DNA from 4 places in the Desulfofundulus thermocisternus DSM 10259 genome. Region 4 is predicted to be linked to each of the others. Evidence: riboswitches for the same ligand, from Rfam matches in the RefSeq annotation. Region 4 holds a riboswitch; each other region holds the start of a gene.
What was found. A riboswitch is a leader RNA that binds a small molecule or an ion and turns the genes downstream of it on or off. The one in region 4 is predicted to bind cobalamin.

Region 1 (7,484 bases), on a different contig from region 4:
CGCGCAGCCAGTCGGGCATGATGGAGATGGGATACAGCGCGTTGGAAGCAAAAAACAAGGGCATGGTGATTAACTGGCCGATACCCATGAAACGTTCACGGGTTTTAACAATGGCGGCGATAATCATGGACAGGGTGGCAAAAAATACGGCTCCCAGTATGACCACACCGGCGGCTGCTAACAGGAGGGCCGGGTGCCAGTGCAGGGGTATGCCGGTTATGGCCGCAAGCAGAAAAATAATGGTTACCTGGCATAAGGCACGTACTCCAGCTGCCAGAGCCTTGCCCAGTACCAGCGCCACCCGGGGTATGGGCATGGCCAGAAACTTTTGCAGTATACCCATATCTCTTTCCCAGATGGTCGAAAGACCAAAGAAGATGGCTGTAAACATTACCGATTGCGAGAGGATGCCCGGGGTCATGTATGTCTGGTAAGTTACCCCGCCTGTATCAAAGGCACGTACTCTGCTGAAAGCCTGGCCGAAAATCAGCAGCCAGAGGACAGGCTGCACAGCCCGGGTGAATAAAACGGTCGGTTCATGGCGCAGCTTGCGCAGTTCCATTTCTACAATGGTCAGGATATCTATTATCAATATTTTTATGCCAGCTGTTTTTATTGCCGGTTTAACCAAGGCGACGGCTGATGTGGCGAACCTGTCTGATTCCACGAAAATCCCCTCCCGCATCCAGATAGTTACCGGTAAAATAAGTAAATACATCATCCATGGAAGCACCGGGGTTACCCGTCATTGCCTTTAATTCCGCCGGGGTGCCTTTTACCACCATTTCGCCATGATTGAGTATGAAATTTGATAGTCAACATATTTCATGTTTAAAATTGTTCACCCGGCCGCCCGGTCCGGCCGTTCTTAAAGTCCAGGAAGGAGGGAGATTATAATCCCGCACAGTATCAATTACTTTGTGTACCGATCCATGTATTAAGGGAAGGAGTGTTTTCAGATGACCGATTGGGAAAAAGTGGTATCCTTTCACGGGCACCCCTGTTGTTTGTTGGCCATTGGGTACCGGGCAACAAAGGTTGCTTTGGAAAAGCTAAACGCTCATCTTCCCGGGTATAATCTGGTAACCGTGGTGGAAAACCGTACCTGTGCCGCCGACGCGGTGCAGGTGATGTCGGGTTGCACCTTTGGTAAGAGGAACTTCGTCTACAGGGACAACGGCAAATACGTCTTTACCTTTGCCCGCATGGGAGAGCGGCAGGCTTTGCGGGTAAGCTTAAAGGCAGGGGTGCTGAGCAGGGAAGGTGATGAATTTGTAACCCTCATGGAAAAGGTGGCCAACGGCGTAGCTACAGAAGAGGAGCGGGAGGAGTTTTACCGCCGCCAGGAACCCCTGATGAAGTACATCCTGGAAGGCCCGGCGGAAGAAATTTTTGAAATGCAATTTGTAGATTCAGAAATACGTCTTCCCGAGCTCTGCCTGGAGATGATTACCTGCAGCCGCTGCGGCGAAGAAATGATGAAAGATCATGCCTTTTTACAGGAGGGACGTCCGGTCTGTAAGGATTGCTCAGTATAGATTGCGGGAGGCCTGAGAAGAACCGGGGGTGATAGTTGCGGGGACCAATTTTACACCATCACATTGGACACAACTTACCGCGGGCAATCCATTCACCTGAGCAACATCTTTATAGAAATCCGCCCCTGAAAACCCACGGGCTTGTCCCGTGGATCGAGCGGGGCGTCGCCCGTCAAGGGCGACAAGTGTATCCACAAACACCCGTTCTAGTGCTATAATCATGCTATGAATGGAAAAACGAACCACTGCGTCTACAACATCAGAGCTGGTAGCGGTGGATGAGCGCGGCACCTCCGGCACCTGCCCGGTATGCGGGGAGTACACCAGACAGACCGGGCGCGTATACCGGTGCGGCAATGCTTCCTGCGGGTTTACCGGGATTCACCGGGACGTGCTGGGAGCCAGCGGCATCCTGGACAAAGCTCTGCACGGGAGTTTCACCAGGGGCCGCAGGCTGCCCGGGAAAGTGGAATACCTGCGGCCGCAGGTATTGGCGCCGAAAAAAGCGGCCTGACGTATCTACGATGAGTAGTAGACGCCTATGGACCGGGCCTGGTTGTGGTGACGCGACCATGTAGCTCACGAGGAAAGCGTAAGACCTGCGCTTTAGCAGGTAGCATTCCGATGACATGAGAAACCTCCGGGACGAAGCCCCCGGGCTTGTCCCGGGGGAGGTTCACGCAAATACCTCCTTGCCCTTGATGGTGAGACCGGGCAAAAGATGAGGTTGCCAGCTATCCTCTTCGCCGTAAACTCCGGTTTTGACGTAATCATTGTCCTTCCACAGGTATACCGTCACTTTCCGGGCGTCGGGGTCCACAATCCAGTATTCTTTGACGGCATGGCGGGCGTACAGCTTTTTCTTCAGGTCAAGGTCTCTTTCGGCAGTAGAAGGCGATAAAATCTCGATGATCAGGTCGGGTGCCCCTTGAATGTTGTTTTCCCCCACAATCGAAAGGTTCTCGCGGCTCACGAAGAGCACATCCGGCTGTACCACATCGTGGCGGCTGAAAAGCACATCAAATGGCGCCTCGTAAACTTCTCCCAGGCCGTGGGCTTTGGCGAATGACCATAAAATGGTAGCCAGGTTTAAACTTATCTTCTGATGCGCCCGCTTGGGGGAAGGAGTCATGAAAAGATCGCCTCCGATAATTTCATACCGCCTGTCTTCAGGCAAAAGCAGGTAATCTTCGTAGGTGAACTTGAGGTGCTCAGGGATGGAGGACATTAAATCACCTCCAGGGCGAGCGTTTTTAAAATTAAGGAATGTTAGCAAATTGGTCCTCTCATTAAAAGTATACCACTTAAACCAGGGGAGGAGTTCTTCATGTTGAAGGTAGTGCAGGGTCACGAAATTTGGGTTCTGCCCGAGGGAAGTCATGGTCACGAAGGACATGAAACCCGGTGCCGGATTTTTTACGGGCACGCCATGCGTCCCGATGGCCTGGCGGACCCGGCGCGGCTGGCGGCCTGGGTGCTGATCCCCGGTGGAGCAAAGCTTTCCTTAAAGGTAGAAGCGGGAGATGACCGGTTTCACCTGGTGGCGTTTACGCCCGACCGGGATGGGTTCTGGCCCGTGACGGTGGAGAACGACGTCGGGCCGGTGGCGGTTACCGCGGACGGTTTTTACCGCCGGGGGACGCGTAAAGACTACCCGGATGCCCGGGAAGTGGGCTACTACTACCAGTATGCCAGGACATACGTGCAGGTGGGGCATTTCTGTGCCACCTGCGGCCCGGTGGTGCAGCCACCGGAAATCATCAACCTGGCCCACGACCTCGAACTGATTCTTACCCCCGGTGCTTACCGGGTGGGGGACGAAGTAATTCTGGAAGTTCTTTACCGCGGCCGGCCTTTACCGGGGACAGAAGTGAAGGCGACCTGGAGCCTGCGGGAAGAAGATGACTGGGGGCTAAGCGCAAAAACTGATGATGCAGGACGGGTGAAGTTTATCTTGAGCAATCCCGGGCACTGGCTTTTTTACACCCGGGTTGCCGACAAAACCCTGGGCCGGGAAGACGAGTACGACAAAAAGGTGTACAGCGCCACGCTGAGCCTTTTTGGTGTACGGTGAACCCGTTTGGAAGGTTTTATTGACAAGTGATGAAGCAATTAATTGACATATGATAAGTGGTATGTTATAACAAAACCAAAAAAGGAGTGATTTGGAAGGTGAATGTACTCATTGTAAGTTGTGGTTCCTACGTATCCCAGGGTTATGGCTGTCCCGGCGAGTGGAAGTGTTTTAAAGCCGCCCGGGACCGGGAAGGAAACTTTAAGGATTATGATTCTGTGAATGTGGTGGGTTTCCTGACCTGTGAATGTCCAGGGAGATCATTGATTCCAAACATCGGTTGTGTTAAGAAGAATGTAGATTTTGATGTTATCCACCTTTCCACCTGTATGGTTAACGCCTGGCCGGCCTGTCCCTACAGGGATGTGGACGAGCTTGCCAAAAAGATTACGGAAAAGTTTGGGGTAAAGGTAGTCAAGGGAACTCATGATTACGCATAGCTGACGTTCAAAAGAGAACCGGATAGTTCTCTTTTTATGGGAAAGGGGAAATCTTCAAAAGCCCAGGGCATCCAATCCGGCTTCCGTCTGCTTAACGATAGCGGTTTCTGGAAAAAGGTAACGGCTCAAAGAAATGGATTTTCTTCGTAGAAACTTGATTTCGGTGGACCGTTGTTAATGCGACGGGCTGGGTTACGGGTCTTTATATCATCCTTTTTAGAACTGAAATAATGCGTAACGGGGTGTCCTGCTTCCCTGATGGGGGCAGGCTGAAAAGGGAAGCCGGTGCAAATCCGGCGCGGTCCCGCCACTGTGAGGGGGAAGGGACCCACATAATGTCACTGTCCAGCACTCAGTAAGCTTGTTTTCAGCTTTGATAGAAATTGGTTACTGCTACGATAAGGTTACGGCGAAGGGAACCATAACATGGCTGAGTGCTGGATGGGAAGACGTGGAGTTCCGATGAACCCGAGCCAGGAGACCTGCCCCGTTTTTTCACCATGCTGCCTACGCGGATAGGGAGGTGGTAGGTCTGATTTTCCATGCCCCCGCTTTATGCGTAGCGGGGGTTTTTGATTGCCCGTTTTTAATTGCCAGAAGGAACCCCGGCATTGTATCTGGCCGGACGGGCGGAAATTTCCGGGTGGGAAAAAAGTTTCTTGATGAGGTGTTAAATATGCCGGAAGAAGTCAGGGTAGCTTTAATCCATGCGGCCATCAAGTGGAAAGATAAGGAACATAACCTGCGGCGGTTGCTGGCCTTAAATGAAGAGGCTGCTGCCGGTGGTGCCCGGATCATTGTAAATCCCGAGCTGGCCACCACGGGTTATGCCTTTGAAAGCAGAAGGGACATTTCCCTCTTTGTGGAGACCGTTCCCGGCCCGACCACGGAATTGTTCGGTGCCCTGGCCCGCCGGTACGGGGTCTATATCTGCCTGGGGCTGCCGGAAGTGGATTTAAAATCGGGTATTTATTATAACACCGCAGTGCTCATAGGCCCCGACGGCCGGGTAATGGGTGAGCATCGAAAGCTGGCCCCTGCGTTTAAGGAAAATCTCTGGGCGGCCAGGGGTAACCTGCCCGTGCTGGTGGCAGAAACCTGCTTTGGTAGAGTGGGTGTGCTCATCTGTGCCGATACATACTGGTACAAGGCGGCGCGAATGGCTGCCCTGAAAGGTGTCCGGGTGCTACTGATCCCGGCCAACTGGCCGCCCCATCACTACCCGCCGGAAGTTTTCTGGCGTGCCCGGGCTCTGGAAAACGGAGTTTATGTACTGGCCTGTAACCGTACGGGTCAGGATAAGACAATGAACTGTAATGCCTCACAATCGTTTATCATTGGCCCCGACGGCAGCGTTTTAAAGGAAGTACAGTCTGCGCATGACACCATCCTTTATGGCACGTTGCCTTTAAAAAACGGAAAAATTTTTACCCCCGGGGCCGGTGTCCTCCTGGGCGACAGGCGGCCGGAATTTTATGCCGGTATAACGCTGGATACCTTTTCCCAATTTGAACCGGAGGCGCTGCTGGGGTTGCCCGCAGGAAAGGAATTTGCCGTAGCCACTGTTCAGTTTGCTCCACAGGCTAAAGAGCCGGTGAGAAATACCCGGCGCATTTTATCATTACTGGACCAGGCTGCAGACCTGGCTGCCCGCAGGGGTATGAAGCTCGACCTGGTTGTTTTTCCGGAACTTGCTGTAACAGGGGCCATATCTCAACCGTCACAGGCAGGAGAACTGGCCGAACCGGTTCCCGGCCCTGTTACCGTGGAGGTTGTCCGAAAGGCAGAAAAGCTGGACCTGTATGTGGTGATGGGGGTGTTGGAAAGGGAAGACGGTCAACTGTTTAACACTGCCGTGTTGATCGGTCCGGCGGGATTGCTGGGAAAATACAGAAAGATACACTTAAGTCCCTCCGACAGGGAATGGGCTCGCCCCGGACAGGAAGATTTTTGCTTTTTTGACCTCCCCTTTGGCAGGGTGGGCATTTTACTGGGGTATGACCTGTTTTTTCCGGAAAGCCTGGAGAGCCTGGCCAAGCAGGGCGTGGATGTGCTCTGCGTTCCCGCCCTCTGGAATGATGAAAAAAGCCAGTTTATCTGGGAAGCCAGGATAGCCGAACAAATGCACCTGGTGGTGGCCAACCAGTGGGGGTCCAGTGGCTCTTTTTGTGCTCTGGGCGGCAGCTTAATTTACAGTTATTCCCGGTACTCTGAAAGGCGCGTGCGGATAGTGTCTCCTGTCAATGAGGACAGGATCAACATTATGCTTTTAAACCCGAAGGAAACCAGGCAGAAGAAGTTCCTGGAAGAAGTGGATTATGACCTCCTCCTGACACATTACAAACTTTAGGCAAGACTAGACTTTCCTTGCACTGTGTGGTACAGGTTCATCGGCTCCCAGAGGGAGGCTCCCCGGGAACGGAACGGCTGGCCCCCGCCAGCGACCATATAGGACGCTTGCCTTTCGAGTAAAACTTTAGCACGGCAAACTTACCGCTGTCAAACTGTTGTTAAAAATTTTTTTACTTTTGCCTAGGATAACCAATAATTTTGGTTGACTGCTAACAACCCCGGACGTGGTCAGGGGACTGCAGAACCTGGCCGTGGAACGCCGCTCCCGGGACGTACCGTGGAAAGAGTGGCCGGTTGCCGGAACTGTCCGGATAGATTCTTATGCGGCGGCGGTTGCCCGGCCCGTGCTTATGCGTATACCGGCCGGGTGGACCGTGCCTGTAAGGCAGAGATTGCCTGTTAAGGAAAGTCTATCTGGATTTTGTTAAATAGGAGAATACTTATGCTCATATATGAATTGCCTGCATTAAAACTTTTTAGTTAAAATTTTTGTTTTGCCTTTTTTGCAGGAATTTTTTACACAATGTAGTATTATGAAACTAATGAAAGAATATTTTTGCCAGTAAGACGACCGAAGTCGTTGGGTTTTTAAGAAAGGCAATCTAACAAAGGCTATCTAAACAGTTAAAAACTCGAACGGTAAAAGCCACGAAGGCAATGTTTTCCTCATCGAAAGGGGGTTGCTTTTTCGTGGCTTTTAATTTTCAGGAGCGTGCATTAAATGAGCCGTTACCTGCTAAAGCGTTTTCTGTACCTCATCCCCGTGATGCTGGGGGTATCCATCGTCACCTTCGGGCTCATTAACCTGGCGCCCGGTGACCCGGCAGAGCTTATCTTGCGCTCCGGCGGGGTGGAACCCACCAGGGAAGCCGTGGAGGCCCTGCGGGAAGAGCTGGGTTTAAACGACCCCCTTTACGTACAGTACGGGCGCTGGCTGTGGCGGATGTTGCACGGGGACCTGGGCAAATCTTTTCGCACCGGGCGGCCCGTGGCGGAAGAAATTCTCTCCCGCTTTCCGGCCACCCTGGAGCTTGCTTTCGCGGCCATGGTCTTCATGATATGTCTTGCCCTGCCGGCGGG
Region 2 (7,484 bases), on a different contig from region 4:
GGCCGGGTAAACGCAGGACGCCTGGAGAGATCTCCGGCCGTTGGCTTCCACCTCCACCAGGCAGACCCGGCAGATTCCCGCCTCGTGAATTCCGGGCAGGTAGCAGAGGCTGGGTATTTCAATGCCCCGGGAGCGGCAGATCTCCAGCAAATTCATGCCTTCAGGTACTTCCGCGGGCTGATCGTTAATCCATATTTTGACCTTTTTCTCCCCCGGCTGCGGGACGGGCTGGCACCGGCCGGCGGGAATCGGGGCCGTTTCCACACGTATCCCCTCCTTGGCAGTTGTGCTGCGTTAAATCTGGCTGACCTTAGTGTTTGACCGGGGGGGGTTTTTAATGCGCTTTCGCATAGTTTGTTTTCCGGGCGTGCAAGCTAAAAAGCGGGGTGAAATGGAATGTGGAGGAAGCAGAACGTGGGGCCGGTGGACCGGCTGGCCCGCATCCTGGGAGGTACGGCGCTGGCCGCGCTGGCCAGGCCGCCGCTGTTGAGGGCGCTGGGGATCTTTTGGGCCCTGGAAGGGGTGCTGGGCTACTGCCTGTGGTACGACCTCATGAATATAAGCTCCATGCCGGAAGATAAGGAAAAGGAAAGCTTCCCCGCTGCCGGGAAGGCCGGGGATGATGGGGAGGCCCTGACCGTCCCCCCGGATGTGGCGGGGCTGGCCTGACGGCGCAGCCCCGGGCAGCCGCCCGGGAAGCGGAAAATAAATGTGGTCCCCGCTGGGGGACCATGTTTTTTACATGCCCTGGATGTAGCTTTCCTGCCCGCAGCTGGAGCAGCGGTAGGAGCCGAAATTTTTAACGGTTCGCTTGAGATGTCCGCAGTTGGGGCAGCGGTAGGTGGTCACCTCAAAGAGGCCGCTGGAAAGGAGCATCCAGGCGGCAATACCCGCCACCACCCCGGTAATTACGGCGGGCGCCTGCAGGGCAACGCCCAGCCCGGCAATTAAAAAGAGCATCCCGGCAAAATAAACCACGCGCAGTAAAATAAGAATTAATTCCAGTCCGGGCGTCCTGATTTCCCCCGGGTAATACATTGTCTTCCCCTCCCCTTGAAGAAGCAAATGGGCCTTTATCATGGTTATTTCGCGTGGAATGAAAAAATTCCTCCCCCGGCAGACAAAAATTTGCCGCTTCCGGGGCCCGCAGGTGGCCGCGGCTCGCCGCCGCTTTCCGGCATTAAGCGGCACCCCTGGCAGGAGATCCCTGTGCAGATGTGGAAGGATTTACGTAAATGTTGCTGCAGGGAAAAAGGGCCGCTTTCTTATTTTTGGCCGGGATCTTCCGAATAAAGTTATAAGGGTGATTTTAAGCAAGCTGTACTGGGGGAGGAAATGGTGGCCGGCGAAAATTTAAAGGTAACCATAAGCGAGGACGGGCTGAGGGCTTATATTTCCGCCCCGGAAGGCGTTACCGTCCTGGAGCAGGAGGCGGTCCGCGAAGCACTGCAGGCGGCGGGGGTGGTTTGGGGCATTAAAGAGGAGGTGGTGGCCTCCTTTGCCGCCGGTCCCCGGCCGGAGCCGTTGCTGGTGGCGGAAGGGGAGCCGCCGCAGCCCGGTGTGGACGAGCGGCTGGAGATTTTTTTCGAGGAGGAGATTCCCCCCGGGAGGGCCGGGGAAGGGGAAGAACGCGTTGACTTCCGGGAGACCAGCACCATTGTTTCCGTGGAGTCCGGGACCCTGCTGGCGGTAAAGCATCCCCCGCAGCCGGGGCAGCCGGGCAGGTCCGTGACCGGCGAGGTTCTCCCACCCCCGCCGCCGGTACTGCTGGAGCTGCAGGCGGGGAAAGGGGTGGAGCTGAAGGAAGGGGGCACCCGGGTGGTGGCCGCGGGTAGCGGGCGGCCCTGGTACAGAAAAGCCGGGAACACTTATATTTTTTATGTTGATCCCCTCCTGGTTCATCAGGGGGATGTGAACATTAAAAGCGGTAATATTAGATTCAAAGGGGATCTGAAAATACTGGGCAATGTTTGTGAGGCCATGGAAGTGGAGGCAACGGGTGCTGTGGAGATCACCGGCCTGGTGACCCGGGCGGCCGTGGTCAGCGGCCGGAAGATGCACGTTCACCGGGGGGTAATCGGCAGCAGGCTGCGGGCCGGCACCGGCTTTCCGGGGGCCCTGAAACTCTCCTTCATGTTCCGGGATATACGGTCCGGCCTGGACCTCCTGCGGGCGGCCCTGGAACAGGTGAAGCAGCGGCAGGGGAAAAGCCCGGCGCGGCTGGATTTCGGGCGGGTTCTCATGGCCCTGATGGATACCAGGTTTAAGCATTTGCGTCCCCTGGTGAAAAACACCCTGCGGGAAATTGCCGCCGTCAGGGCGATGGTGCCGGAGGAAGTGGCCAGGTGCGGCCGCTCCCTGAACTGCCTGGTTGGTCTGAACCCCCTGACGGTGAAGAATTTCGATCAGGTGGTCAGGGACGTGGAAGCCGCCGTCGCCCTGCTGCAGGAGGCCGCGGAAAACCCGGCCGATGTGGTGCTCCCCTCGGCCATGAATTCCACCATCCAGAGTTCGGGGAGCGTTTTTGTGACCCGGCAGGGGTGCGTCAACACCACCATCAGTGCCGGGCGGGACGTGGTGATCAGGGGTTCCTTCAAGGGCGGGGAGATTTTCTGTGACGGCAGCGCCGAGGTGGAGGAGCTGGGCAGCGCCCTGGGGGCGCCCCCGGTGGTCCGGGTGGGAGCATCCGGGGTGATCAGGGTGAAGCGGGCTTTCCCGGGGTCCGTGGTGCAGGTGGGGCAGCGCCGCCAGGTCCTGGCGCAGGAAACGGGCTCCATCAAGGTCCTTCTCAATAAAGAGGGGGAGCTGGATATCATTCCGGGAAAATAATAGTTTTCGGGGAAGGGTGATGGTTTTGCGCGAGGCTTTGCTCATGGTGGCTCAACTGATGGCCCTGGCAGCCCGTACCGCTCCCAAGGGGCTGGGCCAGGATTACGTGGGCGTCAGGATTTTATCGGGGGAAGAATTATCCCGGCTGGCCGATGAAATGGAACGGTTCGGGAAGGAGCGGGGGAAGGTGAACTTCGACCGGGATGCCGATAATGTGCGCCGCTCCGACGCGGTGGTCCTCATCTCCCTGACGGAGAACAAGCCCCTGGGCCTGAACTGCGGAGCCTGCGGTTTCAGCCGCTGCGAGGACCTGCAGAGCCATGAGGGGCCGGAGTTTCCCGGGCCCCTGTGCGCGTGGCGCCTGCTGGATGTGGGTATTGCCCTGGGCTCGGCGGTGAAAACGGCCAGCCTCTTCAATGCCGACAACCGGATCATGTACCGGGTGGGGACGGTGGCCCGCCAGATGGGCCTGCTTCAGGGCCCCATTGTGGTGGGTATTCCCATTTCGGCCACGGGCAAGAATATTTACTTTGACCGGCCGGTAAAAAGTTGAAATATTTTTCCGGACGGCAGGAAAAGTAAAGGGGTGCGTCGAAAAACTATTTTATAATAAATGGCATATATCAACACCGGCAGGTGCCCCCGCTTTTGCGGGGGAGAATAGGGAATCAGGTGCGAATCCTGAGCGGTCCCGCCACTGTGAATGGGGAGCGGCCACCGGGATGATGCCACTGGCAGGGCACCCGCTGATGGGTGTCGCCGGGAAGGCGGGTGGCCGCGAGGATCCTGAGCCAGGAGACCTGCCTGCCGGTTTTGCCACCGCTGGATGATGGTAAAGTCCACGGCCTTGATGGGGCTGTGGACTTTTATTTTTAGCCAGATCCATTAATTTGCAGGGAGGTTGGTGAAATTGCTGCTGGAAAAAACCATAGGCGAGGTGGGGATGCTGTACGAGCAGCCCATGGCTGAGGCCCGGGAGCGGCTGGACAGCCTGATCAAGCCGCCGGGCAGCCTGGGCCGGCTGGAGGAGCTGGCCATTCAGCTGGCGGGCATTACCGGTAACCCCCGCCCCGTGGTTGGCGACCGGGTGATCATCGTCATGGCCGGCGATCACGGGGTGGTGGCCGAAGGGGTCAGCGTGGCGCCCCAGGAGATCACCCACCAGCAGCTCCCGGCTTTTCTCAACGGGGTGGCCGGGATCGGCGTGCTGGGGCGGCTGGCCGGTGCCCGTCTGGTGGTGGTGGATGTGGGGGTGGCCGTGCCCGTGGATTACCCCGGGGTTTTGAACAGGAAGGTACGCCCGGGTACGGGAAACATCGCCCGCGGCCCGGCCATGACCCGCGAGGAAGCGGTGCGGGCGGTGGAGGTGGGCATCGAGGTGGTCCAGGAGGAAATCGACCGGGGGGCCACCCTGATTGGCCTCGGCGATATGGGCATTGGCAACACCACCCCCAGCAGCGCCATTGCCGCGGCGCTGGGAGGCTTTGACCCCGGGGAGGTCACCGGGCGGGGGACCCTGGTCAACGATGAAGTGCTGCAGCGGAAAATAGAAGTGGTGTCCAGGGCGCTGGAGGTGAACCGCCCCGATCCCACCGACCCCCTGGATGTTCTGGCCAAAGTGGGCGGGCTGGAAATCGGCGGCCTGGCCGGGGTTATCCTGGGGGCGGCCGCCCGGCGGGTGCCGGTGGTCATCGACGGCTTTATCACCACTGCCGCCGCCATGGTGGCGGTGGCCCTGCAGCCCCGGGCCAGGGAGTTTTTAATTCCTTCCCACCTTTCGGGGGAGCGGGGTCACCGTCTCATCCTGGAGCACCTGGGGCTGGTACCCATGCTGCACCTGAACATGCGGCTGGGAGAGGGGACCGGGGCAGCCCTGGCCATGCACCTGGTGGAAGCGGCCTGCCGGGTGATCAACGAGATGGCCAGCTTTAGCGAGGCGGGCCTGACCGCGCTGGATGAGGAAAAGATATTGAAGTAAATAAACAGGCCCTGGAAAGCCGGCGGGCTTTTCCAGGGCCCGTATAATTTTTACCGCGGTACGGCCCGCTGCTGTTTGGCGGGCGGAAATTCAACTGGCAGGTCGACCGGTTGTCTAGCGCAGTTTTTCGAAGCGGTCTTTCAGCTTTTTCAGCACCTGGGGCATGGTGGTGTATTCCATTTCGTCCAGGTGCAGCCGGTGTGGTTCGAAGGGTCCCAGGCTGCGCATGTAGCTGGCGATTTCGTTGGCCATCTGCCGCGCCTGATCGAAGGCCGGGTCGGCAAAGAAGTCCTGCGGCCCGATGAGCTTGCCGTCGGCAAGCTGGAAGCCCAGGGCGACCACCCGGGGCGGGCCGTCAAAACGGGATGGGGTGGCCTGCTGCATGCTGACCGGCATCAGCGGGCCGCTGTGGGAGCCGCGCATCCAGCCGCTGACCAGGTGGGGTTTGGTGAAGGGTTCCAGCACCTCGCCCACGGCCGGCATGCCGCTCTGGCAGCGCACGATGCACACCGGGTCGTCCTTACCCACGTAGCGGCCGGCCATCAGGTTAAGCCGCTGGGTGCTGGATACAGCCGCGATTTCTCCCGTTTTCTTGTGGAAGACGCGCTTGATGCAGTAGCGGCCGGGGGCGCCGATAAAGACCAGCATGTCGTATATATCTTCCGGGGCTGAGAAGTTGACCCGCGTGTTTTCGATCAGGTCCCGGACCTCGAAGATGAACCCGTCGTGCATGCTGGGGTCGATGACCAGCCCGGCGGTGTTAAAGGGGTCGGCGAAAATTTTGTACAGGGGCAGGTTCCAGGCTCCCGGTTCGGTCTTGTCGGCCATGAAGATCACTATGGGTTCGCTCTTGCGCTCTTCAAACTCCATCTCCGCAACTCCCGGGCCCAGGCCCTTAATGTTGCCGGAAAAGGCATCGGCCAGCAAGTCCTGTCCCGCTCCGTAAAGCTTCAACTTTTTGGCTATTTCCGTACAGGCTACAAAGGTATCCCAGGCCAGCTGGTGAATTTCACCGTTGTTCCGGCCCAGTTCGTGGGTCATAATCAGGTTGATATCGTCACCTACGTGAGCTACATACGAGTCAATCAGCAGGGAACTGCCCTTCAACATGCCCTGGGCCTTTTCGATCAGGGCGGAGTGGACGCTTGAGTGTCCGACGCATCCTCCGACATCCGCTTTGATGACCGTAACGGTAATTTTTTTGCCCATGAAAATCCTCCCCGTACAAAAAAATGATCCACTTACATTTATTTATTCTGTAAGTCTGGACTTTTTCCTGCTGCAGCAAAAAAATTTTTTAATCTAAAAAGCAAAATGTTGTAACACAATTCTTCTCAAAAGGTCTATTGTGTTATCTTATTTACTGTAAGGCATTACCCCGGGCGGGAATCTTAAAATTCCCGGGGCTTGCAGATGATCTCCTTTACCCTGGTGTCGAAGAAGTGGTTGGCGTGGGCGGGGAGAATGACCACGGCGGTATCGGCACCGGTTCCCGTGCCGGCGATGGCCACCACCTCTTTGCCGGCCGGGATTAGCCCGGCGTCCAGGGCCATGACGGCAATCTCCACGCATACCTTCAAGCCCTGCCCCAGCATGCGCAGGGTCTGGGCGATGATCTCCGCGGGGTAGACGCCGCCGAACTTGTTCCGCACCCCCCGGTCCAGCCCCCCCATGAGGTGGGTGGTGGTGAGCAGACGCACTCCTTTAGACGCCAGTTCTTCCCGCACGGCGGGGGGCATTTCGTCTTCTCCCGGAGCGGCAAAGCCCACGTGGTGGGTTACGCAGACCACATTGGGCACCTTGCCGATGAGCTTTCTGGCTGTTTCCCCGCTGCAGGAGGCCACAACAACGTGGTCGATGGCCAGTTCCCGCGCCCTCTTTACGGCCAGGGCTATGGTTTCATCGGTATTTACAGGACCTTTCTGGGACCAGTACATTTTCTTACCTCCTTAAGCATAAGCTTGGCTACCTTCCCTATTTTAGACCAGCGGCCCTGCTTTTGGCAAGTTGAGGTGCCGGGGGACTGGCCGAAATTACCTGCAGGAGGTATAATTATTTATATGCCCTCCCGGTCCGGGCTATGTGGAAGAAAATAGAAGCTGCCGTGGTGGCCTTGAACGGGTACCGGCGGACTGATAGGATGATTAAGGAGAGTGAAAACGTGAACTGTAGAAATAACCGGTGGAAGGGAGTAGCAGAGTGATTGGCGTTCTGATCGGCCTGGCGGCGGGATTTTTTGGAGGGCTTGTCGGCCTGGGCGGCGGGGTAATTATGATCCCCCTGATGGTGAGCATCCTGAAGTTGAGCCAGCACACGGCCCACGGTACAAGCCTGGTGGCGCTGGTCTTTACCGGGATTTCGGGGGCTATAACCTATGCCCTGAACGGTTCGGTGGATCTGGTGGCCTCCATCCTGCTGGCTTCTACCGCCGTGTTCACCGCCAGGGCGGGGGCTCACTTTGCCAGTGCCCTTCCGGAATGGAAGCTTAAAAGAGCCTTCGGCGGGTTTTTAATCGTGGTCTCCCTGCTGCTGCTGTTGAAACCCTACCTGCCCCACGTGGCCCGGCCGGTTACAGGCTGGGTGGAGACAGTTATCCTCCTGGCCACAGGGATTTTTACCGGTTTTCTTTCCGGGATGATGGGGGTCGGCGGGGGGACCATAATGGTTCCTTCCATGG
Region 3 (7,484 bases), on a different contig from region 4:
CAGATCCTGATCCAGGCTATTTGCCTTAACCTTTTCAATAATTTGTTCCTGCAGGCTGGCCGCCCTGGCTGTATTGCCCCCGCTTAAGGCATTCTGATATTCCACCACCAGCTGCTGCAATTCGGCCAGCTCACCGTAGAGCCCGGGCTGGATCATGGGCGGTATCAGGTGGTCGATGGTTACTGCATAACCCCGGCGCTTGGCCTGAGTTCCTTCACCGGGATTGTTCACGATGTAAGGGTAGATATCCGGCATGTTCCCGATCAAAACATCTGGCCAGTCATTTTCTCCCAGCCCCACACTCCGGCCGGGCAGCCATTCCAGCGTGCCGTGGGTACCCAGGTGAATTACCGCATCGGCACAGAACTCCTTCTGCAACCAGAGGTAAAAGGCTATATACTGGTGGGGGGGAGGCAAAGCTGGGGAATGGGCAATCTTGTCGGGATCATCCCCCCACCCCCGTACGGGCTGCGGGCCAAGGAAAATGTTACCCAGCGTGGCACCGGGAATAACCAGGTTGCCTTCGTAAACCATGATGTTACCCGGAGGTGGACCCCATTCCTTTTCCACCTGCGCCCGCAGTTCCCCGGGCAGGGTAGTGTACCATTCCAGGTATTTTTCCACGGGAAGGACTAAGGCTCCCGCCTGCACCAGTTCGGCCAGTTCTCCCGGCGCCCAGCTGCCGACATTTCTTCCTTGCTTACGAATTATTTCTTCTATTGCCTGGGGGCTGAGGTCGCCTTCCACCCGGTAACCATTGTCCCGCAATGCCTGCAAAATAACCGCTGCGCTGGCAATACTGTTTAAATAGGCGGCACCGATATCATCCTTACCAGCATGGTGGTTATAGTAAACAAGGGCTATTTTTTTGTCTGCATTGCTTTTCTGCCGCAGGTTAACCCAGGCCAGTGCCCGGCCTACCAGGCGGTCAATGCGGTCGGGAAGGGGTACTTTTTTGACTATGCGAGCCCCCGTACTTTCATCCACCCTTACCAGCGTACTGCCGCCCATGAATACCGGCTCAATGCGTCCGTCCAGTTCAGGATAGGCAATTTGCCAGGCCACCTCGCTGCTGATACCTGCCGGGTTGCTCTGCCAATCCTCTAAATCGCTGCTGTAAACCGGTGCCATAACCGGTACATTTAACTGCTTAAACAACTCGATACCGGCTTCCGGCTGGCCGTAAATGAAGTTAAATCCAATCCCGGCAATGAGAAAGTCCACCTGTCTTTTGCCGCCGGGCATAAAGAAGTCCTGAAAGGCCGTTTTGCGGCTGCTGCTGTCACTGAAAACCAAAAGCGCATTGACTCCCCTGGCTTCCAGTTCCCTCTGGACAGCCAGATACATGTCGATATCACCATTTTTAAAGAAGCTATCGTAGCTAATAATGCCGACCCACGGAGCGCCTTCTTTTAAATGTCCGCTGGCCTTGTACCAGGCGAGATAACCACCTGAAGTACCGAAAGTACCCGGCGGCAGTCCCGTACCGCCTCCACCGCCGGTAGGCAGGTATACGGCATCTTGCACGCTCTGGTATACCCGGTCCAGGTCAAACCCGGAAAGCTCCGGCCCCCAAAGGGCATCATATACCGCCCGGTAGACTGTAGCCCGAGCATCCCCCAGATAAGCGGCTGTAACCCGGTCATAAAGGGCATTATAAACAGTATCTACGGCCAATCCGGCCCCCTGACCGTCGCCCTGATATACCGCCTGGTAAACAGACTGGCGCACGGTATCATAAAGGGCCTGTAATCCCGTTTCTCCCTGCTCCGCCAGGTATACGGCCCCGGCTACAGTCTGGTAAAGATCCCGGGTATCCAGTGCGGGAGCATCCCCGTCCCGGTCGCACACGACCTGGTTTACCGCCAGCCGGGCCAGTGTCCAGTTCGTATTGTTATCCGGCTGATAGACGGAAGCGTAAACGCTGTCATAAACTGCCCGGTGAACTTCATTTAACGCCAGGCCCCGGGCTGTACCATCACCCGCCGCGTATATTGCATTGCACACCGTCTGGTAAAGCCCATCCACATTAAGAGTCAGTCCTTCAGCCTCAGGATGGTAGATGAACCGGACGGGCATTTTAACCGGATCTAACTGTTCCCCGGTTTTGACCTGCCCGTATGTAGAGGCCAGATACAATACCAGCCGCCTCATATTTTCCACGCCGCCATTTACAAAATATTTAGCCAGGAAAGTATTTTGACTTTCATCAATACGGGGGTAATCAGGAAAAGAACCGCTACGGGTGGAAAGTACCTCGCACTTTTCAGGCAGGTCCTGCAATAAAGGCCCAACTGTTTGAATGGTTGTAGCTCCAATCATTTCCATCAAGAATACATCTGCATCCTGCAACGATTGCATCAGCTGCTGGATTTTTTCTTCGCTCTTCAGGTCGTTGGAGCTAAATAACTTCAGCTCAACAGGATAGTTCTGCAGCTGGCCGTAAGCATCCACCAGGGGTACCAGAAACCCCTCACTGCCCAAAAGCATGACCACCTTAGTACGTGCATTTTCATTTGCTGCAGCCCCGGAAGCACTTATTAAGAAAACAATAATCAGGACTATCAGGCTCAGGGATAGCAAGGTCGGGTGTTTTTGCCATTTTGCTTTACCTGTGGGCATTGATCCACTGCCACCTCACTTATTGGCTGTTCTTTTCAATCATGATCAACTTCCCGGTCTTCGGGTCCTGGTAAACCGTACCCATCTCCTGGTAACCGGAACCGCCCCCCTGTTCTATCCCGGGTATTTCCTTTAATTCTTTACCCCGTTCCACATTAATCACCCGCTGAATGCTTTGCATGAGTCGCTGTTTTTCCTCGGGCTTTACTTTAGCAAAGATAATGTTCTGCAGGTTCCAGGAAAGAACCAGGGCTACCATCAAACCGCAGCAAAAAACCAGCATCACATCAATCAGATTGGCCAGACCGCCCAGGGGATCAACTTCTTCTGCGGACAACCGCTCCCGCCTCTGTCTCCTGAACAGCACGGCCCTCACCCCCCACCACCAGTTCCAGCAGCAACTCCAGATACCGTAAATCCTGCTCGTACCAGCGGCGCCGCACCCTGGAAATAAGAGCACCCACCGCTCCGGCAGCCACACCCACTACCGTGGTATCAAAAGCAATGATCACTGCTTCGGACAATCCCCGCACATCACCCTGCCCCAGAGCAGCCAGCCCGGGACCAAGGGGGATAAGAGTGCCCATCAACCCGAAAACCGGGCTGAGTTTGGCCAGTAAATCCGTTTTGTCCAGTGTTTGTTTAAACCGGAATTCTTCACGGTCCAGTATGTCCTGAGCCACCAGCCTCCTGACCTCAGGGGACAGTCCGGGTTTTGCCAAAAGATCCGATACCAGCTTTTTTTGGCGCGGATTTAAAGCACTGCTATCAAGCACCTGCTGCAGGTTGCGCATCTGCCAGAGGGAAACCCCTCCCACGTCATGAATTACTTCCAGCAGGTTGACTGGCTGAATAACTTTTCTTCTCCTCATTTCAGCCACAAAACTACCCAGTTCCATGAAGGCAAAAACGAGAAAGAAGAGCAGACCCACAATATCGGGAATTAGCAGGCTCTGGGATGCGGCATGCAAAATTTTGGTTAAATATTCGGAACCAGGAATGGTCATCAATCATCACGTTCCTTTAAAAAATTGATCTGATAGCGAAAATAACCCGCCAGGCTTAAGACCACCAACCCCGCTAACACCGCCGCCAGCCAGCGGGGTGATTCAATTTTTATGGCCGCCATGGGCATGGCCATGGCCTGGACAAAGTTGGGTATAAAAAGGGCGGAAATCAGGGTTGCCAGCCCGGTAAAAAGCAAGAGGGGGTTAAAAAAAGCTTCAGGATTGAGATTGCGCAAGATAATTACCCTGCGTACAAGAATGCTGCTGGATAAAACAAGCACACAAAACAGTACCGCCACATATAATCCCAGGCGTAAAAGCCCGGTGCCCAGCATAGAACCGGCCAGAATAACGGATAAGGCCAGAGCTGCCAGGCATAAAGGGCAGGGTAAAAAGCCCAGGGCGTACTTAAGGCGAGACAGGCCACGGAAAGGGAAGAGGTAACCACCCGGGGTACAGGAAGGATAAACACCCCGCCCTGCCCTTTGCTCCCCTGCCTCCTGCAAGCCAAGGTAAATGAAGAAAGCAGCTGCCAGCAGGGCGCCGGCAAAGGTATACCGGTCCAGAAAGGCTACCAGCGCCTGCCGATAGACATTAAAAACCAGGATCAGCCCGTAAAGGACAGTACCAAACAGAAAAGACACCAGTAACAATCCCCTCCGGCCCAGCCAGGAAGTGCCCAGGATCAGACCTGTTTTAACGCTGAGAATGATGGTGGCTGTCAGCAGGCCGCCTAAAATTGTAAGCATAACTATTCACCGCCGCCTTCCGACAGATTCCTTACTGCTCAAGGTACTGGATAGATTTAATAACCTGTTGCTGGATTCACCACGGTACCATATACCGGCATTTGTTTAAACGTTTCTCTACCGATAAAAAATCCCCCATCTACATCAGATGGAGGATCCATTTCCCGGCTCCAGCAGCCAGGACATGTCAAACCACCCCCTATCCGCGTAGGCAGGTCTGGTTCTGGGGAACAGGCAGGTCTCCTGGCTCGGGATCAATGGGTACTCCACGCCTTCCCATCCGGCACCCAGCCCGTAGCGGGTCTCCCGGTCATTTCATCCACCGGCAACCAGACCCTTTCCCGGGCCGTAAAGCACCCGGCCGGGTGCTGGACAGTGACCTTATGTGGAGTCCCTCCCCCTCACAGTGGCGGGACCGCGCCGGATTTGCACCGGCTTCCCTTTTCACTTTCACCCCTCAAGGTGAAAGCACCTGTTCCACTATGCAGTTGTTTAAAGTGTACATTCAGAAACAAATAACTTAACCCCGGCCCACCAGGGAAAACCGGGGTTGATAAATAAAGGCTGGCAATCTACCGATAAAAACGGCAGTTGATACCGGCACACGCCCCTGTTTCCTGGGAGGCTCCCCGTACCGCGCACCCGGGCAGGTCTCCTGACTCATGGGTCATCGCCCGCTTTCCGCCTTCCCAGCCCGGCACCCAGCTTGCTTTTACCTCCGATTCCTTCCAGCAGGAACCGGCTCTCTCCTCGCTGCATGCTGAACCAGTGGCCCAGTGGAAAGCTGCTACCCAAATACAGTGGCCCCACCGTCCAGGATTCTCACCTGGTTCCCTTTTACCCCTGCCGGCTGGCAGGAAAACCCGGATACGGCCGAATACTTATTCTCCAAAACAGCAGTTATTTATTCCACTTGCCTGAAATAATAACATATTTCTGACAAGTTGTCCATATATAATCTGATTCCCCCCGTACCGGTTTTTTACCCGTTGCCGGTGGCGTTGAATGTTCATGGGCTCCTGCCCAAATTTCACGGCCCTGGCCCGGGAGTATTTCCAGCTACATCCGGTTAATACCAATAAAAATCAGAGCAACTCCCAGCAGGATTATAGCCATGGAAGAAAGAGAAACTTTACCGGCCAGGCCGGCAAGACCCAGGCTGGTGGTTGTAAGCAGAATTGTGGGTCCTACCAGGGCCAGCAGGCTATTTATTTTTAAGGCTGTTTCCACCCGGTTAAAGTACAGCATTAGCATGGCAGCGCTGAATTCAATGGATGAGGAAAGCAATCTTAAAAGGGCCATGCTCAAGACGATGCGGTCCAGGAATATGAACATAAAATCCCTCCTGCCGGTTTTTACTAAAATTTCTTATGCCCTGCAGCATTCATAAATGCATAGGCGGGGTTAAAGGCAGGGAAAACTTTTGGCGAAAGGACGGGGAAACTCAATGAAACAGCAAAAAAGCACCCTGGTGCTGGCTGCCTTGAGCGGGGTGCCCTTTATTATGGTTCTGGGCAATTCCATGATCATCCCGGTGCTGCCTGCCATCAAGGAGGCGTTGCACCTCACCCAATTTAAAGTCAGCCTGCTGATCACCCTCTTTTCTGTTCCTGCCGGGATTATCATCCCGCTGGCCGGTTTCCTCTCGGACCGTTTTGGCCGCAAAAAAGTAATTGTACCGGCACTCATCCTTTACGGACTGGGCGGTATACTGGCCGGGCTGGCAGCAATTTTCCTGAAAAGCATGGTTTACCAGGCCATTCTCGCCGGTCGTATTTTGCAGGGCATGGGAGCGGCGGGAACCGCTCCCATTGCCATGGCCCTTACCGGAGATCTTTACACGGGTAAACAGCGGGCCACGGCCCTGGGTATCATCGAAGCAGCCAACGGCCTGGGTAAAGTGGTGAGCCCCGTACTGGGTGCCCTGCTTGGCCTGATTACCTGGTATGCTACGTTTCTTTTTTTTCCCCTGGTAATAATACCGGTGGTTCTGGGCGTATATTTCCTGGTCAGTGAACCGGAACAAAACCGGCAGGCACAAAGCGTACGGGAATACCTGAAATCCATTGCCAGGGTCTTTGAGAAAAAATCGGCCATGCTGCTCACCTCTTTCCTGGGCGGGGCAGTGGCACTGCTGACCCTTTTCGGCGTACTATTTTTCCTCTCCGAACACCTGGAAACAGTATTCCGGCTGAATGGTGTACGCAAGGGCATGGCCCTGGCCGTCCCGGTGCTGTTTATGAGCTCAACATCTTATCTCACCGGCCGGCTTATCAAAAAGCGCCTGGCCTTAATGAAATGGCTGGTGGTAACAGGTCTGGCCCTGATCAGCGGTGCCCTGACCATGATGGGCTTTTACCGTACCACTTACCTTTTTTTCATCGCAATTTCCCTGGCCGGCATCGGGACCGGGCTGGCCCTCCCCTGCCTCAATACCATTATCACCAGCTCTACAGCTGCGCAAAGGCGTGGCCTGGTTACTTCCCTTTACGGTGGAGTGCGATTTCTGGGTGTAGCCCTGGGTCCCCCCCTTTTTGGCCTTTTAATGAATTACGGCCTGCCCCTCATGTTCTGGAGCACGGCCACCCTGGCCGGAGTTGCCGCCCTGCTGGCTGTATTTTTGATCAGGGTAAGGGATATGAAAGAACCTGCCGCAGAAGAAAAAATCCGGCCTGTCCCCTATAAACTTCAACCGGTCCCCGGCATGGCTGCACGCAAGCCCTGGAAATACCCGGAAAAACAGGAATAATAACTGGGTTCTATTTCCATTCGGTCCCGGGTAACCTTTCGCTATCCGTGGTAATATTTCTATGAATGGCTAGCTTTTCGGGAGACCTGGAAAGGAGGTGTCCGAAAGGGCACCTGTATAACACAGGTGCAACCTGTTATCCCGAAAGGAGCTTGAGAGCATGAGTGAACAGGAGGGCACCCGGTCATGGCAGGCATTTCTAAACTTTCCCCTTGGTAGAAGATTGGAAAAACCACGGCAGCAAGGCTTGACCATGATCATTGACAAGGGTCTGGGACTGATGGAAACAAAAGATATTCTAAATGTATGCGGCCAGTATATTGACTTTTTCAAGCTGGGATTTGGGACTCCCGCTTT
Region 4 (7,484 bases):
GATACCGTGAGGGAAATATTACCGCTGCCTTTGGAACAGATCTTTTACTCCAGGGCATTACAGCTGTTCCCAACCTTTTGCTTCGCTTATATCGCCACCTTGATATAACCGATGAAGAAATGATCCTTCTCATTCAACTTTTAAGGTTACAGATAGAGGAAAAAAATTTACTTCCTTCCGCTTCTGCGCTGGCTGAGTGTACGTCCCAGGATGTAACCCAGGTACAGCAAAATCTAAACAGGTTGTTAGAAAAAGAGGTCCTGGCTGTAACTCAGTATTACGATGAAAATAAGGATCAAATCCTGAGTGGGTACGATTTTGAACCGTTGCTGGAAAAGCTTTCAGAGATCTGGGCCAGTATCAGGGTCAGGGAAATAGAGCGTACCCGCTGCTTGCTGGAAAAAAGAACCCGGCTGGAAGCCAATTCTCCGGAATTTGCATTAATTATAAAGGCATTTGAACAGGAGTTCGGGCGTCCTGTTTCTCCTATGGAGGTAGAACAAATACGGCAATGGATTGAAGAATTAAACCCTACGCTGGTTTTAGAAGCCCTGCGCCGGGCTGTCTTGATGGGAAAGCATAATTTTAAATATATTGATAGTATTATTCTGGAGTGGAAAAAGAATAATCTTCGTACTCTGGAAGAAATAAACGCCTATGATGCGCAGTTTAAGAAACGACGTTCAGTTAAAAATACCACACCAAAGGTAGACGAACGTAAAAAAGCACTTTTAAAAACCCTATATCTTAGTTAAGGGAGAAAGGATGCTGGCCAATGAAGGCCTGCCCTGTATGTAATGACCGGGGTATAGTGATAAAAAATAACGTGGCTTTTCCCTGCTCCTGTAGCAAGCAAAAGGCTATCCTCAACCGTTTTAAAGAAGCTGGATTGCCAGAAGGGTTACGTAGTCATACTTTTGATAAATTTGACTTCAAGTATTATTCCAAATTCAGAATAGATCCGGAACGAAAAATAACTTATTACGAGTTGGCCAGGCGTACCTTTCAAGCAGCACTGGACTTCGTCCAAAACTTTAAAAAAAACCGGCATATCGATGGTCTTTTAATTACAGGTCCCGTTGGAAGTGGGAAAACATACCTGGCGGCATGTATAGCAAACGCTTTACTGGAAGCAGAAACAGTATTATTGTTTGTCGTCGTACCTGATTTACTGGATCGCCTGCGCTCTACTTATGATCAAAACCGCCAGATAATAGAACATTATTCGGAAAAAGACCTGCTGGATACGGCAAGGGAAGTGCCTCTCTTATTTTTGGATGATTTGGGAGCCCATAATTATACTGAATGGGCCAAAAATAAACTTTACTCTATATTAAATTACCGCGTTAATCACCGTCTTCCCGTAATCATCACCACCAATATCAGCCTGGAAAACCTGGGTGAATATCTGGGGGAAAGAACTGCGTCCCGCATTTGCCAAATGTGCTGGCCCTGTCGATTATCGGTAGAAGATGATATTCGAATGATCAAACGCAGGGAAAAACTCCAGGACAGCTAGTCTGAAAAGGAAAAACTAAATATTAGGGGCGGGTCCCCTCGGGGGATAATAGGGAAGACCGGGGAGCAGCTAACCTGCTTGAGCCGGCGCGGTCCCGCCACTGTAACCGGGGAGGAGCCGCAAATTGCCACTGGTTATATACTCACTGGAAAGCTAAAAAGATATTTTTCAACAATTTGTTGTGATTTTACAATATTTATTGTGAGTATTGACCGGGAAGGCGCGGTTATCTGATGATCCGCGAGCCAGGAGACCTGCCTGCCCCTTAAAACTGAACTTTTCAAGTTCAGTAAAGGCCTATCTATCTTCGCGCGAAAGATAGCAGGCGTAATGAAACCTGACACGCCCTTCTTTTGCCGGGCGTGTTTTTTTCAGGAGGAAAAATGAAGTGACTAAATCTTTACGTAACGGAATTACCACCGGAGCATGTGCTGCTGCAGCAGCCCGTGCGGCTACAGAATTACTTTATCATGATACCAAGCCCGGTGAAGTTACCCTGGTAAATCCAACTGGCCAGTTAATCAGGGTACCAATCCATAAGCTGGTAAATATACCCGGTGGCACAAGGGCAGTGGTAATTAAAGACGGGGGGGATGATCCCGACGTTACCCACGGCCTCCCAGTTGTAGTAGAAGCTCGCCCCACTAAAAAAGGGATCCAGCTCCGCGGGGGACCCGGTGTAGGACGGGTTACCAAACGGGGTCTGGCAGTGGCAGTAGGAGAGCCAGCCATTAACCCTGTTCCAAGGCAAATGATCAGGGAAGCGGTAAACAGCATCCTTCCTCCCAATCGGGGAGTGGAACTTACGGTCAGCGTACCCGGAGGAGAGCTGGTGGCCAGGCGCACCCTGAACCCCCGCCTGGGGATTGTAGGAGGTATATCCATATTGGGTACAACGGGGATAGTTCGGCCCATGTCCGAAGAAGCTTTTAAAGATTCTCTATTACCACTGCTGGACGTAGCCAGGGCAGCGGGTTTTAACCAGGTTGTTCTTACTCCCGGACAAATGGGGGTTCGGACGGCAGTTGATAAATACGGATTTCCGGCCGATGCCGTGGTAGAAATGAGTAATTTCGTGGGGTTCATGCTGGAAAACTGTGTAGAAAAAGGCTTTTCCGGCGTTCTCCTCTGGGGACATCATGGCAAACTGTTAAAAGTTGCAGCTGGAATATTTCACACTCACAGCCGCATAGCGGATGCCCGGCGAGAAACGCTGGCCAGTTATGCTGCCCTGATGGGAGCAGACAGAACCCTGATTGCTCATATTATGGAAGCCGGCACTATTGAAAGTGTAGTAGATCTTCTGGCTGAACATAATTTATTGGGCATATACCATCAGCTGGCTAGCCGGGCCAGCCAGCGAGCCATGGAGTACGTCCACCACCGCTTGCTGGTGGGAACGGTATTCTTGACCTTAGATGGCAAAATCCTGGGATGGGACCATCATGCCCGGGAAATAGGGAGGGCACTGGGATGCCGCGAATTAAAATAATTGGGGTGGGCCCGGGCCACCAGGATTACCTTACTCCCGCAGCCCAAAAGGCTCTGGCCGAAGCCGGGGTGCTGGTAGGCGGCATTCGCCATCTTTCTCTTTTAGCCAATGGTAGACAAAAAACGTTTATCATTAAAAATAACCTTAAGGCCATGGTTGATTTTATCAATCGACACCGGGAAGAAGGAGTAGCCGTTATAGCCTCCGGCGACCCCGGTTTATATGGTATTCTGCAGTACCTGCTTCAATACTTTTCTGTAGAGGAACTGGAAGTAATTCCTGGTGTCAGTTCTGTGCAACTGGCCTTCGCCCGCCTGGCCCTGCCCTGGCACGATGCCCTGATTACAAGTGCTCACGGAAGACCAGTTGAAGACTTGATTCAGCTGGTGCGCGACCATAAAAAAGTAGCCCTTTTTACCGACCCGAGAAGTTCACCCAGCCGCATAGCCAGCATGCTCTTAGAAGCAGGTATAATCAACCGAAAAATTTTTGTTTGTTGTAATTTGAGTTATCCGGAAGAAAAAATCCTGGAAACCACAGCCGGTGAACTAGCCTGTATGGATCTATCCGGGCAAAAAAATTGTGTTATGGTGATTATAGATGAGAAAGTCCTGGCCTTACACGACTCCGGGAATTCCTGATGAATTTTTTATTCGCGGCGATATTCCCATGACCAAGGAAGAAGTTCGTACCGTCACCCTGGCCAAAGCACGATTAGGGCCAGGCCAGGTTGTGTGGGATATTGGCAGCGGTACCGGCTCCCTTGCCATAGAAGCGGCAAGGCTAATAGGCAACGGCACTGTTTATGCCATCGAGCAGAACCCTGTTGCAAGAGAGCTAATCCGTAAAAACATATACCAGTTCGACCTGAAAAATATAGAGGTAATTGAAGGTCGCGCTCCAGAAGCGTTGCTCCCCCTTCCCGTTCCCCAAAGGGTCTTCATCGGTGGCTCGGGCGGAAAGCTGGAAGAGATAATAAACCTGCTGCAAATAAGACTTAATCCTGGAGCAAGAGTGGTCATTAACGCCTTAACCCTGGAAACACTCACCCGCATCCTGGTTTTACTCGACCAACTGCCATGGAAAAAGGAAGTGGTACAGGTATCTGTTACCCGTGCGGTTTCCCGCGGCAATTATCATCTGCTGCATGCTTTAAACCCGGTGTGGATCATTGCTGTCCAAAAGGAGGGAGATGAGGGTGGGGGGTAAGTTTTATGGTATCGGAGTTGGCCCCGGGGATCCAGAGCTACTTACCCTAAAAGCTTATCGCATATTACAAAATGTAGATGTAGTATGTGTTCCTAAATCATCAGCTGACCGGGAAAGCCTGGCTTTGTCAGTGGTCAATAAGATAATCAAGCATCAAATCCTAACTATCGAATTAACTTTTCCCATGTCCAGAAACAAGCAAATATTAGAAGAACATTGGGCCATAGCCGGGGAAAAAGTAGCACAACTGGTACAACAGGGAAACAAGGTAGCCTTTATTACCATTGGTGACCCCATGTTTTATAGCACTTATGGCTATATACAGGCTTACCTGCAAAAAAATTATCCCTGGCTACCGGTAGAAACCATTCCGGGGGTCACTGCCATGAGCGCATGTGCAGCCGCACTGGGAGAACCACTGGCTACAGGAGATGAAGACCTGGCAGTGATACCGGCAGTTAATAATCTTAAGCGACTGGAAGAGACCCTGGATAACTTTGATAACGTGGTACTGATGAAAATAAACCGCCATTTCGATAAGATTTTGGAAATTTTACACAAAAAAAATTTAATTAATCGTGCCGTCCTGGTAAGTCGTTGTGGCTACCCGGATCAAATAATAAGCCGGGAAATAACCGAATTTGCTGGAAAAAATCTTGATTATATGTCAATACTCATCCTCCGGAACTTAAAAGGTCGTTAATTTAAGGGGGGCAATAAATGATTTATTTTGTTGGTGCCGGACCGGGAGATCCTGAACTGATAACTATTAAGGGAGCAAAGTTACTGCAGGAAGCTGATGTAGTTATTTACACCGGCTCGCTGGTTAATCCCAAAATATTAAATTACTGCAAACCAGGTGCAGAGATTTATAATAGTGCCACCATGACCCGAGAGGAAATACTGGCTGTAATGCGCAGGGCACACCTGAAACAATTAACCGTGGTTCGACTGCATACCGGTGACCCTGCTCTATATGGAGCCATACAGGAACAGATGGATGCTCTGATGTCCCAGGACATACCTTTTAAGGTTGTACCAGGGGTAAGCTCCTTTCTGGCTGCTGCAGCCGCCATTCCCCATGAGCTGACTTTACCAGGCGTAACCCAAACAGTAATCCTTACCCGGCTGGAAGGACGTACCCCGGTTCCAGAACAAGAAAAGCTTAGGGAACTGGCCCGTCATCAGTGCACCATGTGTATCTTTCTTTCCGTTCACCAGATAGAACAGGTGGTGGAAGAATTACTTGCTGGAGGTTATTCTCCCCAAACCCCGGTACTGGTAATAGAAAAGGTCTCGTGGCCTGAAGAACGCTTGTTGCGGGGAACGCTGGCAGATATTGCTGAACAGGTTAAGAATGCAGGTATTACCCGCACCGCCCTGGTTCTGGTAGGAGATGTTTTTAATTCTTCCTACCAGTTGTCGCGGCTCTATGACCCTCATTTTGACCACAGCTACCGGAACAGCAGGAAATGAACATTGCTATATTTGCCATTACTAAAAACGGTACAGAGCTGGCGGCAAAGGTATCCCGGCATTTGTTAAATGAGGGACACCAGGTGCGCATGTTCAGGCCCGGCCGTTTTCCGGGAGAAGGGGAACCCTTCTACGGTCCTGTATCCCGGATAGTGGCAGGAGAATTTTACCGGTGCCAGGGTTTGATCTTTATCATGGCCCTGGGTATTGTGGTCAGGTTACTTGCTCCTTTAATTAAAGACAAGCGTTCTGATCCTGCAGTGGTGGTTATGGATGAAAAAGGCCAGTTCGTGATCAGCACTTTAAGCGGCCACCTGGGGGGAGCCAATGAGCTGGCCCAGAATCTGGCTGGAGCTTTCCAGGCCATACCGGTAATTACCACTGCTACGGACGTACACGGCCTGCCTTCAGTAGATGTCTTGGCCCGTAAATATGCCCTGATTATGGAACCATTTAACGCTGTAAAACAGGTAAATGCGGCATTGGTAAATGGTGAGATGGTTGCGTTTTGCAGTGAATTTCCACTGCCCTTTACCCCAATGCAGGGCTTAAAGCTAATCCCATGGGACAAATTGCCCATTACCAGGCCGCCAGGTTGGCTGGTAGTAATAACTAACCGCGAGATTTCGTTGCCCCATGAAAAAACCCTTTTTCTAAGACCACGAAACCTTATAGCCGGTATTGGTTGCCGGAAGGAAATTGATCCGGAAAAGATTAAAGAAGCCCTATTACATGCCCTGAAACTCGCCCGGCGCAGCCCTACCAGCCTGCGTCTACTGGCAACAATAGACCTGCGGGTACAGGAACGTGGTTTGCAGCAGGTTGCCCGGGAAATGGGAATCCCCCTGGTGAGTTTTTCAAGGGAACAAATCCAATCCATATTTTCCCGTGTAAAAAATCTTCAACATTCTTCTTTTGTTCAGAAAAGGATAGGAGTTGGTGGTGTATGCGAACCGGTTGCTCTGCTGGCTGCTGCTCACCACGCCAGACTGATTCTCCCCAAAACAAGCCGGGAGGGCGTGACGGTAGCGTTAGCCGAGGAAAGTTATGGGTGGTGGGAACAGGACCGGGAAGTACCGATTATTTAAGTCCCAAAGCACTAAGAGTTCTGCAGGAAGCAGATATTATCGTTGGATACAAAACCTACGTTCAACTCATTGCTCCCCTGGTGGAAGGAAAAGAAATTATCAGTACGGGTATGACCCGTGAAGTTGAGCGTTGCCGCGCAGCCATTGCACAGGCTCAAAAGGGACGAAAAGTTGCCCTGGTTTCAAGTGGAGATCCCGGGGTTTATGGCATGGCCGGGCTGGCCCTGGAAATTCTATATCAGGATAAATTGCATGACCTGGTTGAAGTAGAGATCATCCCCGGCATTACCGCTGCTACCGCAGCAGCAGCATTACTGGGTGCACCTTTAATGCATGATTTCGTGGTAATTAGCTTAAGTGATCTTTTAACCCCATGGGAAATTATAGAAAAGAGGCTGGCCCTGGCTGCTCAGGGAGATTTCGTAATAGTACTGTATAACCCGGCCAGTCATAAGAGAAAATTTCAAATTCAGAGGGCCAGGGAAATCTTGCTTCAATATAAAAATGCGAGCACGCCGGTAGGGATAGTTCGCCAGGCTTATCGCGACGGGGAAGAAGTAGTAATAACAGATCTGGAAAATCTACTTTCTTACTCTCTGGATATGTTCAGTATTTTAATCATTGGTAACAATCAAACTAAAAAACTGGATAACTACCTGGTTACACCCAGGGGATATGTGCTATGATTCTGGTTTTGAGC

Region 1: another riboswitch for cobalamin. It lies ahead of BR83_RS0108485 (carbon-nitrogen hydrolase family protein); the one in region 4 lies ahead of cbiD (cobalt-precorrin-5B (C(1))-methyltransferase CbiD).
Region 2: another riboswitch for cobalamin. It lies ahead of cobT (nicotinate-nucleotide--dimethylbenzimidazole phosphoribosyltransferase); the one in region 4 lies ahead of cbiD (cobalt-precorrin-5B (C(1))-methyltransferase CbiD).
Region 3: another riboswitch for cobalamin. It lies ahead of BR83_RS0108335 (DUF2162 domain-containing protein); the one in region 4 lies ahead of cbiD (cobalt-precorrin-5B (C(1))-methyltransferase CbiD).

Annotation. Positions count from the first base shown of each region.
Region 1 is NZ_JMLG01000008.1:81,027-88,510, forward strand. Features, by position in the region: gene BR83_RS0108455 (ABC transporter permease) at 1-667, opposite strand, end outside; gene BR83_RS0108460 (FmdE family protein) at 960-1,538, shown strand; gene BR83_RS0108465 (transposase) at 1,768-2,052, shown strand; gene BR83_RS0108470 (Uma2 family endonuclease) at 2,215-2,766, opposite strand; gene BR83_RS0108475 (DUF4198 domain-containing protein) at 2,866-3,612, shown strand; gene BR83_RS0108480 (CGGC domain-containing protein) at 3,711-4,052, shown strand; cobalamin riboswitch at 4,276-4,556, shown strand; gene BR83_RS0108485 (carbon-nitrogen hydrolase family protein) at 4,696-6,402, shown strand; gene nikB (nickel ABC transporter permease) at 7,126-7,484, shown strand, end outside.
Region 2 is NZ_JMLG01000026.1:5,843-13,326, reverse strand. Features, by position in the region: gene BR83_RS0112365 (NADH-dependent [FeFe] hydrogenase, group A6) at 1-264, opposite strand, end outside; gene BR83_RS0112360 (YgaP family membrane protein) at 397-669, shown strand; gene BR83_RS0112355 (TFIIB-type zinc ribbon-containing protein) at 739-1,038, opposite strand; gene BR83_RS0112345 (DUF342 domain-containing protein) at 1,339-2,829, shown strand; gene BR83_RS0112340 (ferredoxin domain-containing protein) at 2,849-3,382, shown strand; cobalamin riboswitch at 3,447-3,651, shown strand; gene cobT (nicotinate-nucleotide--dimethylbenzimidazole phosphoribosyltransferase) at 3,740-4,807, shown strand; gene fbp (fructose-1,6-bisphosphate aldolase/phosphatase) at 4,922-6,016, opposite strand; gene BR83_RS0112315 (pyruvate kinase alpha/beta domain-containing protein) at 6,199-6,744, opposite strand; gene BR83_RS0112305 (sulfite exporter TauE/SafE family protein) at 7,007-7,484, shown strand, end outside.
Region 3 is NZ_JMLG01000008.1:43,741-51,224, reverse strand. Features, by position in the region: gene BR83_RS0108350 (cobaltochelatase subunit CobN) at 1-2,622, opposite strand, end outside; gene BR83_RS0108345 (DUF2149 domain-containing protein) at 2,642-2,989, opposite strand; gene BR83_RS15410 (MotA/TolQ/ExbB proton channel family protein) at 2,940-3,629, opposite strand; gene BR83_RS0108335 (DUF2162 domain-containing protein) at 3,629-4,378, opposite strand; cobalamin riboswitch at 4,595-4,869, opposite strand; cobalamin riboswitch at 5,007-5,260, opposite strand; gene BR83_RS0108320 (YqhV family protein) at 5,438-5,713, opposite strand; gene BR83_RS0108315 (MFS transporter) at 5,826-7,127, shown strand; gene comA (phosphosulfolactate synthase) at 7,288-7,484, shown strand, end outside.
Region 4 is NZ_JMLG01000014.1:23,850-31,333, reverse strand. Features, by position in the region: gene BR83_RS0110450 (DnaD domain-containing protein) at 1-755, shown strand, start outside; gene BR83_RS0110445 (ATP-binding protein) at 776-1,519, shown strand; cobalamin riboswitch at 1,533-1,795, shown strand; gene cbiD (cobalt-precorrin-5B (C(1))-methyltransferase CbiD) at 1,908-3,011, shown strand; gene cbiE (precorrin-6y C5,15-methyltransferase (decarboxylating) subunit CbiE) at 2,993-3,652, shown strand; gene cbiT (precorrin-6Y C5,15-methyltransferase (decarboxylating) subunit CbiT) at 3,681-4,220, shown strand; gene cobI (precorrin-2 C(20)-methyltransferase) at 4,210-4,923, shown strand; gene cobM (precorrin-4 C(11)-methyltransferase) at 4,941-5,696, shown strand; gene BR83_RS0110415 (cobalt-precorrin 5A hydrolase) at 5,693-6,784, shown strand; gene cobJ (precorrin-3B C(17)-methyltransferase) at 6,748-7,470, shown strand; gene cobK (precorrin-6A reductase) at 7,467-7,484, shown strand, end outside.